Regions from separate parts of the Synechococcus sp. MU1651 genome, predicted to be linked through region 3. Evidence: predicted binding sites of a transcription regulator. Region 3 holds the regulator's gene; each other region holds the start of a gene.
What was found. Region 3 encodes NtcA, which controls nitrogen genes in cyanobacteria. Its sites were predicted from a motif close to GTANCNNNNGNTAC; they were not measured.
Positions count from the first base shown of each region.

Region 1: the regulator NtcA is predicted to act here: its motif matches at 1,804-1,817, upstream of NCN05_RS08220 (DUF4278 domain-containing protein).
Region 2: the regulator NtcA is predicted to act here: its motif matches at 3,119-3,132, upstream of NCN05_RS07275 (DUF4278 domain-containing protein).

Region 1 is NZ_JAKUHJ010000009.1:9,567-14,486, reverse strand. It holds gene pepN (aminopeptidase N) at 1-993, shown strand, start outside; gene NCN05_RS12530 (hypothetical protein) at 990-1,115, shown strand; gene NCN05_RS08225 (hypothetical protein) at 1,263-1,499, opposite strand; gene NCN05_RS08220 (DUF4278 domain-containing protein) at 1,575-1,742, opposite strand; gene NCN05_RS08215 (hypothetical protein) at 1,996-2,394, opposite strand; gene NCN05_RS08210 (peroxiredoxin-like family protein) at 2,479-3,210, shown strand; gene NCN05_RS08205 (rhomboid family intramembrane serine protease) at 3,241-3,780, opposite strand; gene NCN05_RS08200 (phytoene desaturase family protein) at 3,825-4,920, shown strand, end outside.
Region 2 is NZ_JAKUHJ010000006.1:91,081-96,000, forward strand. It holds gene NCN05_RS07245 (hypothetical protein) at 1-48, opposite strand, end outside; gene NCN05_RS07250 (hypothetical protein) at 174-473, shown strand; gene NCN05_RS07255 (hypothetical protein) at 657-866, shown strand; gene NCN05_RS07260 (hypothetical protein) at 956-1,189, shown strand; gene NCN05_RS07265 (SDR family oxidoreductase) at 1,246-1,911, shown strand; gene NCN05_RS07270 (J domain-containing protein) at 1,927-2,712, shown strand; gene NCN05_RS07275 (DUF4278 domain-containing protein) at 2,928-3,032, opposite strand; gene NCN05_RS07280 (hypothetical protein) at 3,543-3,731, shown strand; gene NCN05_RS07285 (hypothetical protein) at 4,117-4,278, shown strand.
Region 3 is NZ_JAKUHJ010000012.1:32,665-37,584, forward strand. It holds gene NCN05_RS09445 (thioredoxin domain-containing protein) at 1-51, shown strand, start outside; gene thyX (FAD-dependent thymidylate synthase) at 96-818, shown strand; gene dcd (dCTP deaminase) at 829-1,422, opposite strand; gene NCN05_RS09460 (cob(I)yrinic acid a,c-diamide adenosyltransferase) at 1,422-2,021, opposite strand; gene rph (ribonuclease PH) at 2,167-2,910, shown strand; gene ntcA (global nitrogen regulator NtcA) at 2,969-3,685, shown strand; gene NCN05_RS09475 (DUF3084 family protein) at 3,713-4,864, shown strand; gene NCN05_RS09480 (RuvC family protein) at 4,861-4,920, shown strand, end outside.

The DNA.
Region 1 (4,920 bases), on a different contig from region 3:
TTCTCGGCCCCGGTGCACGTGCGTTTGGAGCAGCCGCTGGAGGAGTGCCTGCAGCTGTTGGCGTCTGATGATGACCCGTTCTGCCGCTGGGATGCGGCCCAGCGCCTGGCACGCCAGGTGCTGTTGGCGCGGGCTGAAAACCAGCCGAAGCCTGCCGTGGAAGCGGCGCTGATTCAGGCCCTCGATCAGCGGATCTGTGCCTACGACGGTGGTGATGGCATAGATCTGGCGGCGCTGCTGGCGCTGCCGGGCATGGCGGAACTGGAGGCGTTGCAATCCCCGGTGGATCCGCTGGCGCTGGATCAAGCCTTCCGGGCGTGGACCCATGAGATGGGCGTTCAATTGCAGTCGTCCCTGCGTCGCCTTCTGGAGCTGGCCCGGGCTGACTGGACCCTGGCTTGGCCGGCGGGTCAGGGCGGCCGGGCCCTGACCGCCTTGGCCTGGCGCTGGCTTGCCGCGGCTGGTGATGCCACGGTTCAAGCGGAGGCATTGGCTGCTGTTTCCGGCCCCTCGATGACCCTGGCACGGGGAGCCCTGCGGGCCTTGCTGCCGCAGGAAAGCGCCGAGCGTGAGCAGGCGATGGCGCTGTTCTACGAGCGTTGGCAAGACAAGCCCGTGATCCTGGATGCCTGGTTCGCGATGGAGGCATCGGCCCCCAGGTCCAACGCGTTGGAGCGGGTTCAACAGCTGCTGGAGCACCCGCGCTTCGATCCCCTGGCGCCCAATTCCCTTCGCGCTGTTCTCGGTGGATTCACCGCCAATGTTCAGGCATTTCACGCCATCGATGGCAGTGGCTACCGGTTCATGGCGGAGCAGATCGCAGCGGTCGACTCCCGCAATCCGATCACCGCATCACGGATGGCCAAGGTGTTCAGTCGCTGCGGCAGTTACGGCACCGAGCGTCAAATGGTCATGCGTCAGGCCATCGACCAGCTGGCCGCCAAGCCTTTGTCGGCGAACACCGCTGAGGTGGTGCAGTTGCTTACGACGTGACCACCACCAGCACGATCACCGCGATCAGCAGGATCACCAGCCAGCGTTTTGCGTTGCTGCGCCGCCTGCTGTGCGTTGTGGACCGTGCAGCTCGGCTACCGGCCGCAAGGCCGCAGTTCTGACAGACCAGCCGCCCGGCCATAGATCGGTCGGCACGAAACCGGCGGCTTCCGCAGTTCTGGCAGACGGTGACGGCCAAGGTCTCTCGATCAGCGCTTCACCAGCTTGCCTGGCCTGAGCCAGTGAGTCATACAGCCAGCCAGTCCCGTTCAACAGCCACCCCGGCACCAGCGTTGGCGTTGCGGCCTTGGTTCAGCGTTGGCTTCGCTGGCTGGACTCGGTGGAGGGATTGGAGGTGGAGGCAACAACCCTGCGGGCTGAACGGGAAGACGTCGCGACCCCCATGCGGCATCGAAGGGAACCACCACGAGGGGGATCGGTTCCGCACTCTTTGCCGGCCAGGCCAAAGCACTGGACGCGATCAGGACTGTGATCAGAAGTCTCATCGCGCCATTGTGCCGATCCTGCAGCGTTATGCCGTCACGTCGGCTGCGTTCTCAGTGCCCTACCCCAAGGCCTCTTCAGACTTTGGAGTATGAGACGCCGCGGTAGGTGAGAGCAACGCTATTGCGAACGGATTTGATCTGCTCAGCCCGATAGCTTTTGCCCATGTATTTCAGTTGGATTGTTGGCCGCGTCGATACTGCTTCTGTTTTTGCATATTTGTTGCCCAAGAAAGTGAGTTCCATGGCGTGAATAGGGATGAGTAAAAACTTTTTGAGTTCTACGTTCTCGCCCGAATGCAGCAAGGTTCCGCTTGATACCTTGCTCTTTAGTCATTGTTAAGGCTGCGTCAGCTTGATACAAGTTCTGCTCTTAACCCCTGTCCTGGCAGGAGAAAGGGGTTGATTCGACTTGTGGGATTTTGTGTTTGTTGATGTGAATCCGTTGAAATATTTGTTGGTTTTGTGTGCACTGTTGAACTTGTCTTGATTGATTCTCTCAGGCTTCAGGCTTGGAGCGCTCCTCTGTTTGCGCTTTGCTGCAGCGTTGGCATGCAGCAATCCTGTCTTTGTGGTGTTCCGGCAGCGTTAGCCGGAATGGGTCCACGTCAAATTCGTAGCCACAGGAGCAGCGGGCATGGAACTTCAGTTTTTTCGCTTTTTTGAGTCGCTTCAAAAGGGTGATGTTTCCAAAAACTTGATCGGGCTTGAATCGCTCCAGCTTGGTGCGTTCCTCCGGCGCATGCTTCACCCGGGCCTTGTGCAGGGCGTTGCGCACGGAGTTTTCACTGCCTTTGCCCAGGATTTTGGGGATCTGCAGGATCGATCGCCCTTCCCGCAGATACAGACGCTTGATCTCCTCGATCTCAGCACTTGTGAAGCCAGATTTCTTGCCCACCTGCTTCCTGCCTTTGATTTGAGTCTCTCAGGCGGTGCGCAAGCACCATCCACGTTCTTGGAGGCGAAATGTCAGCCTGTCGGGATGATCCCACTCGACCCACTGCTGCAACGGCTGGCCAGAGTTGCCGGCATGGAGAGCGGCTGCAAGCGCCTTGTTGTTGTGCAGGGCCAGCTGGGGGATTTCGACTCGATCGAATACGCCCAGGCGCTGGTGCCAAGGCTTCCCCAGTTGGCGGCGCTTGGGGTCAAGGTTCAGCTGTTCGGCATCGGCAACGCCGCCAGTGCCGAACGCTTCGCGGCCTTCACCGGGTTTCCCCTGCAGCAGCTGATCGCCGATCCATCACCCCAGCTGCATCAGGCCCTGGGGTTGGAGGCCGGCTTGAAGCTCCCAGGTGGGCCCTGGCCTGGTTTTCTGCTGATGTGCGCCGGCGTCGGCTCGCCGGGCACCCTGCGCGAGGTGTTGCGCGGTTACACCGGAGATCGCTCGGCGGCCCAGATCTTCGACGACGAAGAGTGGGTTGAAGCCTTTCCTCTGCCGCGCTTCCGGGGGGCTCTGTTCCGCCAGGCCGGTGGTGCCGGGTTCCAGCGACCGTTTGAGCTCGCCACCAAGCGTTTGCGCAACATGAATGAAGTGCTCCGCAACTGGCGCACCTACGTGCCCTGTGACGACTACATCACCCAGCGCGGCGCCACCGTGTTGCTCGACGCCGATGACAGCGTGATCTATTGCCACCGCGATCAAAGCCTGCTCGGCTACTCCGCCACCATGGAACGCCCCTTGGCGTTTCTCGATGAGGTTCTGGCCCAGGGCTGAGCTCAACTGGCTGTCTTCAATTGGCTGTCTTCAATTGGCGGTGGGCTCGCGATACACCGCAAGAGCCGCCACCAATCCGCCAATGAACCCTGCGCTGTGGCCGATCCAGCTGACGCCAGCGGGTGAGACACCGGGGATCAAGGCGATCAGGGCTGAGCCGTAAAGCCAGAACGCCACCAGGCCAAGAGCGATGGAGAGGATGCGGCGTTCCAGCCAGCCGATCAGCAGCAGGTATCCCAGCAGTCCGTACACCACGCCTGAGAGTCCATGGCTGCGGGCGGGCCAGAACAGGGCCACCGGAATGTTGATCAGCAGCACCGACAGCCAGACGCTCAGGTAATCGCGCATCCCCCGGCTGAGCACCAGCCAGCTCAGGGGCAGAAACGCCAGGCTGTTGGAGATCAGATGCCCGAAGCCGGCATGGCTGAATGGCGCTGTGATCACCCCCCACCACGGTTGATCCGGCCCCATCGGCAGGTTCCACTGCCCCGCAAACAGCAGTTGGTCGATCAGCTCCTGCCCCCAGGCCAAGGCCAGGATCAGCAGGGGAAGCAGCAGTCGAGTGCGCATCGTCTTGCGCCAATGACCACAATGATGACGCGGTTGCTGAGCGGATGATCAGAAGCGACGTCGACGTTCTGGTGATCGGCAGCGGCATCGGCGGACTCTGTGCCGCAGGTTTGTGTGCCAGAGCCGGCCGTGAGGTGCTGGTGCTGGAAGCCCACAACCAACCCGGTGGAGCCGCCCATGGCTTTCAACGCCAGGGGTATCAATTCGAATCCGGTCCATCCCTCTGGAGTGGCCTGGGGCGTTGGCCCAGCAGCAATCCCCTGACCCAGGTGTTGCGCGCGCTGGGCCAGACCGTGGAGGTGATTCCCTATCGCAGCTGGGATGTGCTGTTGCCGGAAGGGGATCTACGTATCGCCGTTGGGCACGACGACTTTGAGGCTGTGGTGCGCAGCCTGCGCGGCCCCGAGGTGGCCGCCGAATGGCGGCGTTTTGTTGAGGCGCTCCAGCCGATTGCCGCCGCTGCCGATGCTTTGCCCTTGTTGGCCCTGCGGCCTGGGGTGGATGGCATGGCGCAACTGCTGAAGCGTGGTGGACGTCTGTTGCCGCATCTTTCGGCGATGCGTCACCTCTCCGGTCCTTTTGGGCCCCTGGTGGATCGTCACCTCAGCGATCCTTTCCTGCGCCATTGGGTGGATCTGCTCTCCTTCCTGATCAGCGGCATGCCAATGGGAGACACCAACGCCGCAGCCATGGCCACGCTGTTCGGCGAGTGGTTTGAACCGGATGCCCATCTCGACTATCCCGTTGGCGGCAGTGCTGCGGTGGTTGAGGCCCTGGTTCGTGGCTTGAAAGCTCACGGCGGCAGCCTGCACATGGGCAAGGCGGTGCAGCAGCTGCGGGTGGAGGGGGATCGTGTGGTGGGTGTGACTCTGGCTGATGGAACGCAGATTGCGGCGCGGCAGGTGATCTGCAATGCCGACATCTGGTCCACCCTTGCTCTGCTGCCGGAGTCCGTGGCGCCGAAGTGGCAGCGTCAGCGCCAGGCCACGCCGGCCTGCAATGGCTTCCTGCATCTGCATCTGGGCTTCGATGCCACGGGGCTGGAGGATCTGCCGATCCACACCGTCTGGGTGGATGACTGGGAGCGTGGGATCGACGCCGAGCGCAATGCCGTGGTGTTGTCGATTCCGTCGGTGTTGG
Region 2 (4,920 bases), on a different contig from region 3:
TTTCCCCTTGTTGCGCCAGTACGCCGCCATCGAGCGCTCGATGCGCATGGAGCACCCTTCACAGCGAAATAACGGCATCGACGGCTCCGCGACGCAGCCCTTCTAACGCAACGGCGCGGTTGAACCGGTGTTCTCTGTGACGATGGGTGCGCTTCGCTTGCCCCAGCCTTGTGATGCAGGCCCTGCGTTTGTTGCTGCTCACCCTGATGGCGTCCGTCGCCTCTGCCTCCACGTCGTTTCAGCCCTTGGATCGGGTGGAGGGTTGGTTGATCGAGCGACGTTTGGATGCAAACCAGGATCCGATCTGCCGTGCGTCTGTGCCAGGACCTGGCACCTGGTTCTCGGCACGGGTTCATCTGGATGCGAACGACGAGATGGTGGTGCCTGCCGGACTGCATCGGCCGGACGAAACGAGGCTGGAGGCTGTGCGTGATGCGCTCCGGCGTTGTCGCGCCAGTGTTCTTTATCTGTAGCGGATAAAGCTTTGTGGCTGGGGCCGCTGCTGATCTGAAATCGAGCTATGAAACGGTGTCGGCAGTTGCAAAATCGTCGACTCCTCACACCACCTGAGCCTCCGACAAGCGCGGGGGCTTTTTTTTGATTGATCCCGAACAGCACCTTTCGATTTTGTGCTCAGCAAATGTTTTGCGGTTGTGATGTTTTTAACCGCTAAATCTTTGATGTATTGCATCGAGAGGCTTGATACAGGAGGGCAGTGGATCCAGGAGATCTGCTTCAAAACGGAGTTCAAAGCCTTTGTGAATGCCCGCACCAAATCGCGCGCCACGTTGAAGACCTATCGCGTGGTGCATGCCACCTGGAACCAGGTGGTCACCGTTGTGCAGGGATCAGCTGAACCCCATTGATCTGGCTTGCTTCGGCGTTTCCCGAGCCGTTGCGATCCCGAAGACTTCAAGGCTCTTTCTTGGATGTGAAATGTCCTGAGCCATAACCGGTGGCCCAGGGGCCTGTGGGCATGATCCTCACGCGGTATCTCAGCAGTGAAGGTTGGGTGGAGGAGTGTTCCCATGCCAACGCTTTTGATGCCTATATCGACGCACGGCGACGCTGCGTGCTCCGAGGCTGCCCCTATCTGCTGGTGGATGCAGAGACCGGCAGCACGGTCTCAGTGCTCACGGTGAAACAGTGTTTGCATCAGTACGGCGTCGAGGGGGATTTCCCGGCGTGATCGCGTCAGCGGATCGATGCAAGAGCCGGCAGGATGGCGGTTGCTGAAACCTCCCGATGGCGACGTTTCTGGTCACCGGCGCAAACCGTGGGATCGGCTTGGAATACTGCAGTCAGCTCAAGGCCCGTGGCGATGACGTGGTGGCCGTTTGCCGTCAAACCAGTGATGAACTGGAGTGCCTAGGGGTGCGGGTGGAAGCCGGCCTTGAGTTGAGCGACAGCCCAGCCATTGATGACCTGGTGCAGCGACTGGATGGTTTGCCCCTCGATGGCGTCATCCTCAATGCCGGGATTTTGCAGTCGATGGGCCTGATGGATTTGGATCCCTCCGGGATTCGCCGCCAGTTTGAGGTGAACGCCCTTGCTCCTTTGCTGCTGGCCAGGGCGTTGGTGGATCAGATGCCCAACGGAGCGAAGTTGGTGCTGATGACCAGCCGCATGGGCTCCATCGACGACAACAGTTCGGGAGGCTCCTATGGCTATCGGATGTCGAAGGTGGCGCTCAACATGGCCGGAAAGTCGTTGGCGATTGATCTGGAACCGCGGGGCATCGCCGTGGCGATCTTGCATCCCGGATTGGTGCGAACTCGCATGATTCGCTTCAATCCCAGCGGGATCCCCCCCGAGCAGTCGGTGAAGGGGCTGTTGGCCCGGATCGATGGCTTGACCATGGCCACCAGCGGCAGCTTCTGGCATGCCAATGGTGAGTTGTTGCCATGGTGAGGCGGGAGACACGCTTTGGGCTTTGATCCGCGTCAGTGGTCAGGCGGACGCCCTGAACAACGGGTCACCAGCAATGTTGAGGCGTTGCTGGCGGAGAACGACGCTTTGCGTCGCGAGGTGTTGCGGCTCAACCGTGAGTTGGAGCGACTGCAACGTCAGCAACGCCAACGCATTCGTACGGAGCCCAGATCCCATCGCCCCTGGACTGAGCCATCGGCACAAGCTCCACCGCGCATCAGCAGCCAACAGGTGCGGGCCTGGGGGCAGGCCCTGGCTCAGCAGCCGGGATGGACCGCATTGCGTCAGCGCGGATTGGAGCTGTTGATCGAGCAGCTCAACCGCAGTGGTTTTCCTGCCCACTTAACCCTTGAACAGCGGTTGGATCGGTTGGTTCGGGGGCTGGGAACAGATCTCATGGCAGCGGTGGGAGCCAAGCCGAACAAGCAAACAACGGCCGTTCTGGCGGCGTTTGCCTTGTTTGGGGTTCGCGCCAGTGAATGGCTGGATGAGGATCCACAGCGTGTGGTGGAGCAGTTGCGTCAGCGGCAGGACCAATCAGGTTCAAGGCGGCAGGGTCGCCGCACCCGAACGGACCAACGTCAAACGGATCGTCAGGACGATGGCCACGCCCGTGATCCACGCCGTGCCGCTTTAAGGGTGTTGGGCTTGGCGGCCAACGCGTCCCTCGCTGAGATCAAGCAGGCGCATCGAAAACTGGTGAAGCAGCACCATCCCGATCTCGGTGGTTCTGCTGAGGCGTTTCGACGCGTCAATGAGGCGTATCAGTCGTTGGTTCAGTGACGCTCATGTCCGATGATCTGGGGTAGCAACAGGTGGTGTTGATGCCGGTGGAAGTTGGTGTGGTGCTGATTGGTGCCGGCTTTGCCGTGGGTGTGTCCCTCGCCGTCGCCGTTTGGTTTGAACGTTGGAAGGCAAAACAGCCCGATCCTGAAGGCAAATAAGCCATAAAAAAAGCCCCGCCGAGGCGGGGCTTACAAGAGGTCGTCGTGCTGTTGTCAGCGGGCGACTTTCTGACCGCGATAAACAAGAACCGGACGCTGAACGTTGGATGCAGCAGCGTTGTTCTGGTTGTACTTCTGGCCGCGATAGGTCAGGGTCATGATGGGTTCCTCGAAGCAAGCTCAGGTCCCCGTTCCATGGCCTGAGTCGAACTGCGGTCAACACGAGTGCTGACTGAACGTAGTGGGTAGCGGTTGCTACACATTAGTTATATCCATGCGGTCAATCCCTATGTCGTTCACGCCGATACAAACCAGGGAAATTGGTTGCTCGTGAATTGATAACTCAGTCTGGGTCTGGGTTCTTGGCTGTGATGAATTCAATAATGAATCCTGCTGAATGTATCTTTGCGATACCAGTTGACCTCTGAGGCGGCTTTTGGTCCATCTCGTCATCCGATGGTCCTTGGTCGGCTCTTGGGGCGGGTGGTGGTCAATGGTCGATTGTCGGAGGTTCGTTCCCAGGGGGGATGGAACGCGCATTGGCAATCCCTCCAACATTGATTGAAAGCAATCACCTCTAACCTCTTCTTGAACATACGGGTGCAACTCCCGTTGCTGGCAATTGAAAACTGAGAGCTGACGAAACAACTTCCCAGACCCAATTCCTTCGTGAAATCCCAATCCCAAATTATTTGCGTCAAGCGTCACTTTGCAATGAAGAAATCACGTCCCAGTGGTGGCAACAGATCCTTTACTTTCTCCGCGTTGCGTATTGATGAACGACTGAAATCGATGCAGATTGTTCCTCCATATCCGCTCGGATTGATTCCGCTGGATTTTCTCGATGACGACGATTGACGTGGCCTGCTCTGCATGAGCCCTGAGAGCGTCTGTGTGGGCTGTTGATTGTGTGTTTGTGGGATTGGTCTTGGTGTCTGTTGAGTGCCGTCTGAATGGCCTTGGCGGATTTGCTGTAGGGCCAATGGTTGTCTACGCAACAGAACCACAGCTCCAATAGAGATATGTTCCAAGACTCCGCTCTGAATGTCATGAGCTATTGGGAGCAGAATTGGAGGAGGAATCTCAAGCTAATCACTGTGGATGAGGTGCCACCCGCACAGCAGATTCAGGTGTCGAGATGGTTGAAGCAAAGGATAGAGCTTCTGCTCGGGCAAATACAGCCAGTCGATGCTGAATCTCTTGTTCAAGAGTTTGACGACTATGAAGATGCTTGCTGCTAGTCATGGACTGGCTTGATGGCTTGGGTTGGGCAGGAGTGATTTCAGTTGGAATTTCTTTCCTCTGGGATCTGTTCTTGCCTTTGAATCTTTTGGTGATTGGTGTTATCTACGTGACCACATTTATTGGCTGGCTTTTTCTCACAAGAAACAAAACCAGTTTCTGAGGTCGAGCCCGTTTTCACCACAGAAAAATGCAAACCCCCATATCGAGACGCCAGGGACGAAAACGACCCCATGGGGGTGTCCGGAGTCTGTGGCTTGAGGCCTGCCAGGGGGTGGTCTTTTCTTTTCCCATGGCCTGCCAGGTGTGGATTCGGCAGGCTTGTTGAGAATGGTCCGGCGCTGGCTGACAACAGTGGACACCGAGAAGCATTGGGGCCACTGACTGGTGTCTTTTTTGTGGACTCTTGCTTTTTCGACAGAACCGAGCGTGACTGGCAACAATGGATGGAGACAGGTCTGGATGCACTGACCGGCGCTGTTGTCGCCTTGAGGAAGAAAGGGAAGGAAGAGCCACCTCGCGATCCCAAGGACGCAGCCAGGCTCACCCCCAAATCTTCACCACACGTTGCCGACGACACCTCACCACGGTGCACGAGGCAAACCAGAAGCAATGCCGAAATGGCAGCCAATGACACTTGACCCGCAATGAGGTCTGGTTACACCGAGGAGGTTGGTAGGAGATCTGATGGAGATTCACCTTCACCACGCCCAATCACTCGGCGAACTCATCCTGGATGGACGACACACGCCATTTCGCGCATTGGCTTGCCCGTTGAAACCTTCGGTGGTGAGAAGCGAAAGAG
Region 3 (4,920 bases):
ATGGCAGGGGCCTCGAGCCCAGCCAACGCGGGGCCCCGCAGCCATGGTTGACACGCCTCGCCATGATCACCACAACTCGTCACTCTGACGCTCCCATGGACCGCTTTCGGGTCGATCTGATTGCAGCTACGCCGAACCCGCAGCAATGCGTGTACGCCGCCATGCATCAGGACTACAGCGAAGGATTCGTGGCCGGAGATCGTGCCAACTGGCCCGATGAGCAGCGGGCTGGAGAGATCTGTGTGAAACGCCTGCTGTCTGGAGAGCGCGGCCACTACGGCCCGATGGAGCATGCGCAGATCGTGCTGAACGTGGGCTGGTTCCCGCACTCGGTGATGCAGCAGGCCCGCACCCACCGGGTTGGGGTGAGCTTCGATGTGCAGTCGATGCGTTACACCGGTGAACGCATCTGCCGTGCAGCGGATGGAGCCCTCGACCTGGAAGAGGTGTTCTATCTGCGGCCCATCGGCGAGTACAGCGATCGGCAGGGCAAGAAATACGCCTACACCGAAGCACTACGCCAACAGGATCTTGATCTCTGCCGGAGCGCCGCCGAGCGCTACAGGGATCTGCTCAGGGCGGGCTTCGCCGAGGAGCACGCCCGCGGCATCCTTCCCTTCGACTACCGCCAGCATTTTGTGGTGAGCTTCAGCCTGCGGGCTTTCCTGCACTTCATGGACCTGCGGGCCAAGCTCGATGCCCAGCTGGAGATCCGCCAGCTCTGTGATCTGATGTGGCCCCACATGGTGGAGTGGGCCCCTGAATTTGCAGCCTGGTACGAAAAAAGCAGGCTGCACCGGGCGCGTTTGGCCCCCTAATCAGAGAGAACTAGACCTTGGCCAGCGTCACCCGTTCCGGTTGATGCTGGTATTTGCCTTGTCGATCGCTGTAGGTGGTCGAGCAGGGATCACCCTCAAAAAACAGCAGCTGACAGATGCCCTCATCGGCATAGATGCGGCAGTCAGCACCGGAACTGTTGCTGAACTCAAGGGTGAGGTGACCCTCCCAGCTCGCTTCTGCCGGGGTGGTGTTCACGATGATTCCAAGGCGGGCATAGGTGCTCTTGCCCAAGCAGATCACGGTGATGTTGGGGGGAACCCGCAACTTCTCCAAGGCCACACCCAGGCCATAGGAATGGGCCGGGAGAATGAAATATCGCCCGTCTTCATCCTCATGCAGGGGAGTGGGTTCCAGGTTGGCCGGGTTGAACCGCTTGGGGTTCATCACCGTGCCTGGAACATGCCGGAAGATCAGAAATTCCTGGGGAGAAAGGCGTAGGTCGTAGCCGTAGGAGGAGCAACCAAAACTCAGCACTGGCCGCAGCTTCTGCTCCGGCTCCAGGTGACGGACCAAACCGCTCTGGAATGGCTCGATCATTCCCTGCCCGGCCTGTTCAGTGATCCAGCGATCGCACTTGAGCATCAGAAACCTCGGCGCAACTCCGTGACTTGATCTGCCATCTCCACCACACCGGCGGGGATTGCAGGTCCAGTGATGATCACATCCATCGAAGCGGGCCGCTGCTCAAGCGCTGCAATCACGTCCGCTTCATCCAGGTATCCGAAGGCCACGGCAAGGCCGAGTTCATCCAACACCAGCTGGTCGAGATCTCCCTGGATCAGATGCTGACGGCAGATGGACCAAACCTCAGCCACCGCCTCCGCACCACCGGGATGCCCCGGCGAAGAGAGGCAGAGTGGCACTTCCGGCCGCAGCCAGACGAGGCCTCCGCAGAGCTGCACCCGGCCGGCCGGTCCCTGCTGCACGCCCCCTTTGAGGAACTGACTGATCAGAACACGACTGCCCAAGCCGGCAGCTCGCATGGCCTGGCTGAGAACACTGGCGAAACTGCCTCGATAAGGCGCCGTATGCACTTGCAGCTGCCCTTCGGGAGCCACCAGATGTAGGGGTGGCGGATCAGAAACGGCAGGCAAGGGCCTCAGGCCCGCCCGTTGCAAGGCCTGCTGATCCCGATCCAGGGAATTTTGGAAGGATTGGGGGTCGGCGAGGCTTGTGGTCATCACGAAAGCATCTGTCCGGGCGACCCCGGCAAGACCTTGAATGTAGCGGCGAGATCACATTCCACAAGGGGATCGACACCACCCATGGTGTTTGGACAGGGCGAGAACCAACCGCCTGCGAGGCTTGACGAACTGCACACCACCGATGAGCCAATCCCCTGAGCAACGCACTGATGGCCGTCGCCCGCAGCAGTTGCGACCGTTCTCGGTGACCTGGAATCCCATGGGGTTTGCCTTGAGCTCCCTTGTGGTTCATACCGGCCGAACCGCTGTTCTCTGCAGCGTTTGCTTAGAGGACAAGGTTCCCCGCTGGCGCAAGGGAGAAGGATTGGGATGGCTCAGCGCCGAATACCGGTTGCTGCCCGGATCAACCCCACAGCGGCAATCACGGGAGCTGATGAAACTCTCGGGTCGCACCCAGGAAATTCAGCGACTGATCGGCCGAAGCCTGCGCGCCGTGATCGACATGGAGCGCTTAGGGGAGCGCACCTTGCTGATCGACTGCGACGTGATCCAAGCGGACGCCGGCACCCGGACGGCCTCGATCACCGGGGCTTGGCTCGCCCTGGACCAAGCCTGCCGATCACTGGTGGACCAGGGAGTCCTAGAGCAATCGCCCCTGATCGATCAGGTAGCGGCCGTCTCCGTGGGCTTGGTGGATGGCCAGGCCTTGCTGGATCTGGACTACAGCGAAGACAGCCGAGCCGAGGTGGACCTGAACATTGTGCAGTCCGGCGATGGCCGCCTGCTGGAAATACAGGGAACTGCAGAGGGTGCGCCCTTCAGTCGCAGGCAACTCAATGAGCTGCTGGATCTAGCAGAGCCGGGATTGAGATCCCTGATGCAGGCGCAACGCCAGGCCTTCAACGAGCACAGCAGCGTTACGTAATAACCGCTACATGCCGGCCACCGCCGGCTCCGTAACTTCGCCACACCAGGGGGTTGTCATGACCAGTAGCCGAGGTTTCAGCCGATACGCCCCACAGATGGTGGCTCCAGCTCCCAGCGCAGAGCCCGCCAACCGTTCTCTGCTGGAGATCATCCGGGATCTCGATGGCGCCAGCAGTGAACTGGTGGATCGCAACAAGACCATCTTTTTCCCCGGAGATCCCGCAGAACGGGTGTATCTGATCCGCCGGGGAGCCGTTCGTCTGTCCCGCGTCTACGAATCGGGAGAAGAAATCACCGTGGCCCTGCTCCGCGAGAACAGCCTCTTCGGGGTGCTGTCGCTGCTGACAGGTCAACGGTCCGACCGCTTCTATCACGCTGTGGCCTTCACCCGGGTCGAAATGGTGACGGCACCAGCGACCTCCGTGAAGACCGCCATCGAAGCAGACACCAGCGTTGGCCTGCGCTTGCTTCAGGGTCTCTCCAGCCGGATTCTGCAGACCGAGACGATGATTGAAACCCTCACCCATCGGGACATGTCCTCCCGACTGGTGAGCTTCCTGCTGGTGCTTTGCAGGGACTTCGGCGTGGCAGATGAGCTGGGCATCACCATCGACCTGCGCCTGTCCCATCAAGCCATCGCTGAAGCAATTGGCTCAACACGCGTCACAATCACGCGTCTGCTGGGAGACTTGCGTCAATCCGGTCTGGTTCAGATTGACCGCAAGAAAATCACGGTTCTGGATCCGATCGCGCTGGCCAAACGCTTCAGCTAGGCCTGCCATCGCCCAACTTGTGCAGCCATGAGCGGCTGGGCACTGATACTGGTTCTGTTGGTGCTCGGGGGCGTGCTGTCGACCCTGGGCGACCGCTTGGGCAGCCGCGTCGGCAAAGCGCGACTGAGTTTGTTCAGCATGCGCCCACGGCGCACCGCCGTTTTGATCACGGTGTTGACCGGCAGCCTGATCAGCGCACTCTCACTTGGCCTGATGCTTCTGGTGAGCCGGCAGTTGCGGGTCGGCCTGTTTGAACTGGATGCCCTGCAGGAGAAACTCCAGGACAGCCGTCAACAGCTGGAGGCAGCCGAGCGGGAACGGGACAAGACCCAAACGGAAACCAAACGGATCGCCATTGAGCTCGAGCAATCGCAGCAACGGGCCAACACCCTGCGCCTCCAACTGGCTCCTCTGCAGAAGGAGCTGGCCCAACTCGAAGCCGAACGTGAACGTCTCAGCCAGGACATCGCCTCCCGCGATGCGGACATCCAGCGCACGGAAGCCGAACTCAACAGCGTTCGCAGCCGCATCCGTGCCGGTGAGCAGGAACTCAAACAACTGGAACGCAATCTGGTCGCCTTGCGGCGTGGATCGGTGGTGATCAGCAGCGGACAGACCTTGGCAAGAGCAACGGTTCGACTCGATGCTCCAAGCCAGGCCAAACAGGCTGTCGACAGGCTGTTGCAGGAGGCCAATCTCAACGCCTACGGGAAAGTGCGGCCCGGCGAAGCACCCGAACGCCAGTTGATCCGCGTTCCGCGCAGCGATGTGGAACGCCTGCAAAGCATCATCCGCAAACCGGAGACCTGGGTGATCTCGCTGCGCTCCGCCACCAATGTGCTGCGGGGTGAAACGGCGGTGTACGCCTTCCCCGAGGTGCGTCCCAACCGGCCGGTGACCCAACGCGGAGATGTACTGGCCACCACCACACTGCAACCGGATGAACGCACCTCAGAGGGCATTCGCACACGGCTGAACCTTCTCCTGGCCTCGGCCTATGCCGAAGTGCAGCGGCGGGGATCTCTGACCGAAGGCCTTCAGTTCGATGGATCAGCCCTCTCCCAACTGGTCCAGACCCTGATGGAAGGACCCAGCCAAAGCGTGGTCTTGAAAGTGATTTCCGCAGAGGTCAGTGAAAGTGCCGATCCTGTCGTGGTCACCATTCAGGCCTCCCCATGAAACGGGTGGCCGTCCTCGATCCAGGCCGCTGCAAATGTGGTCTTGTGCTGGCCGAT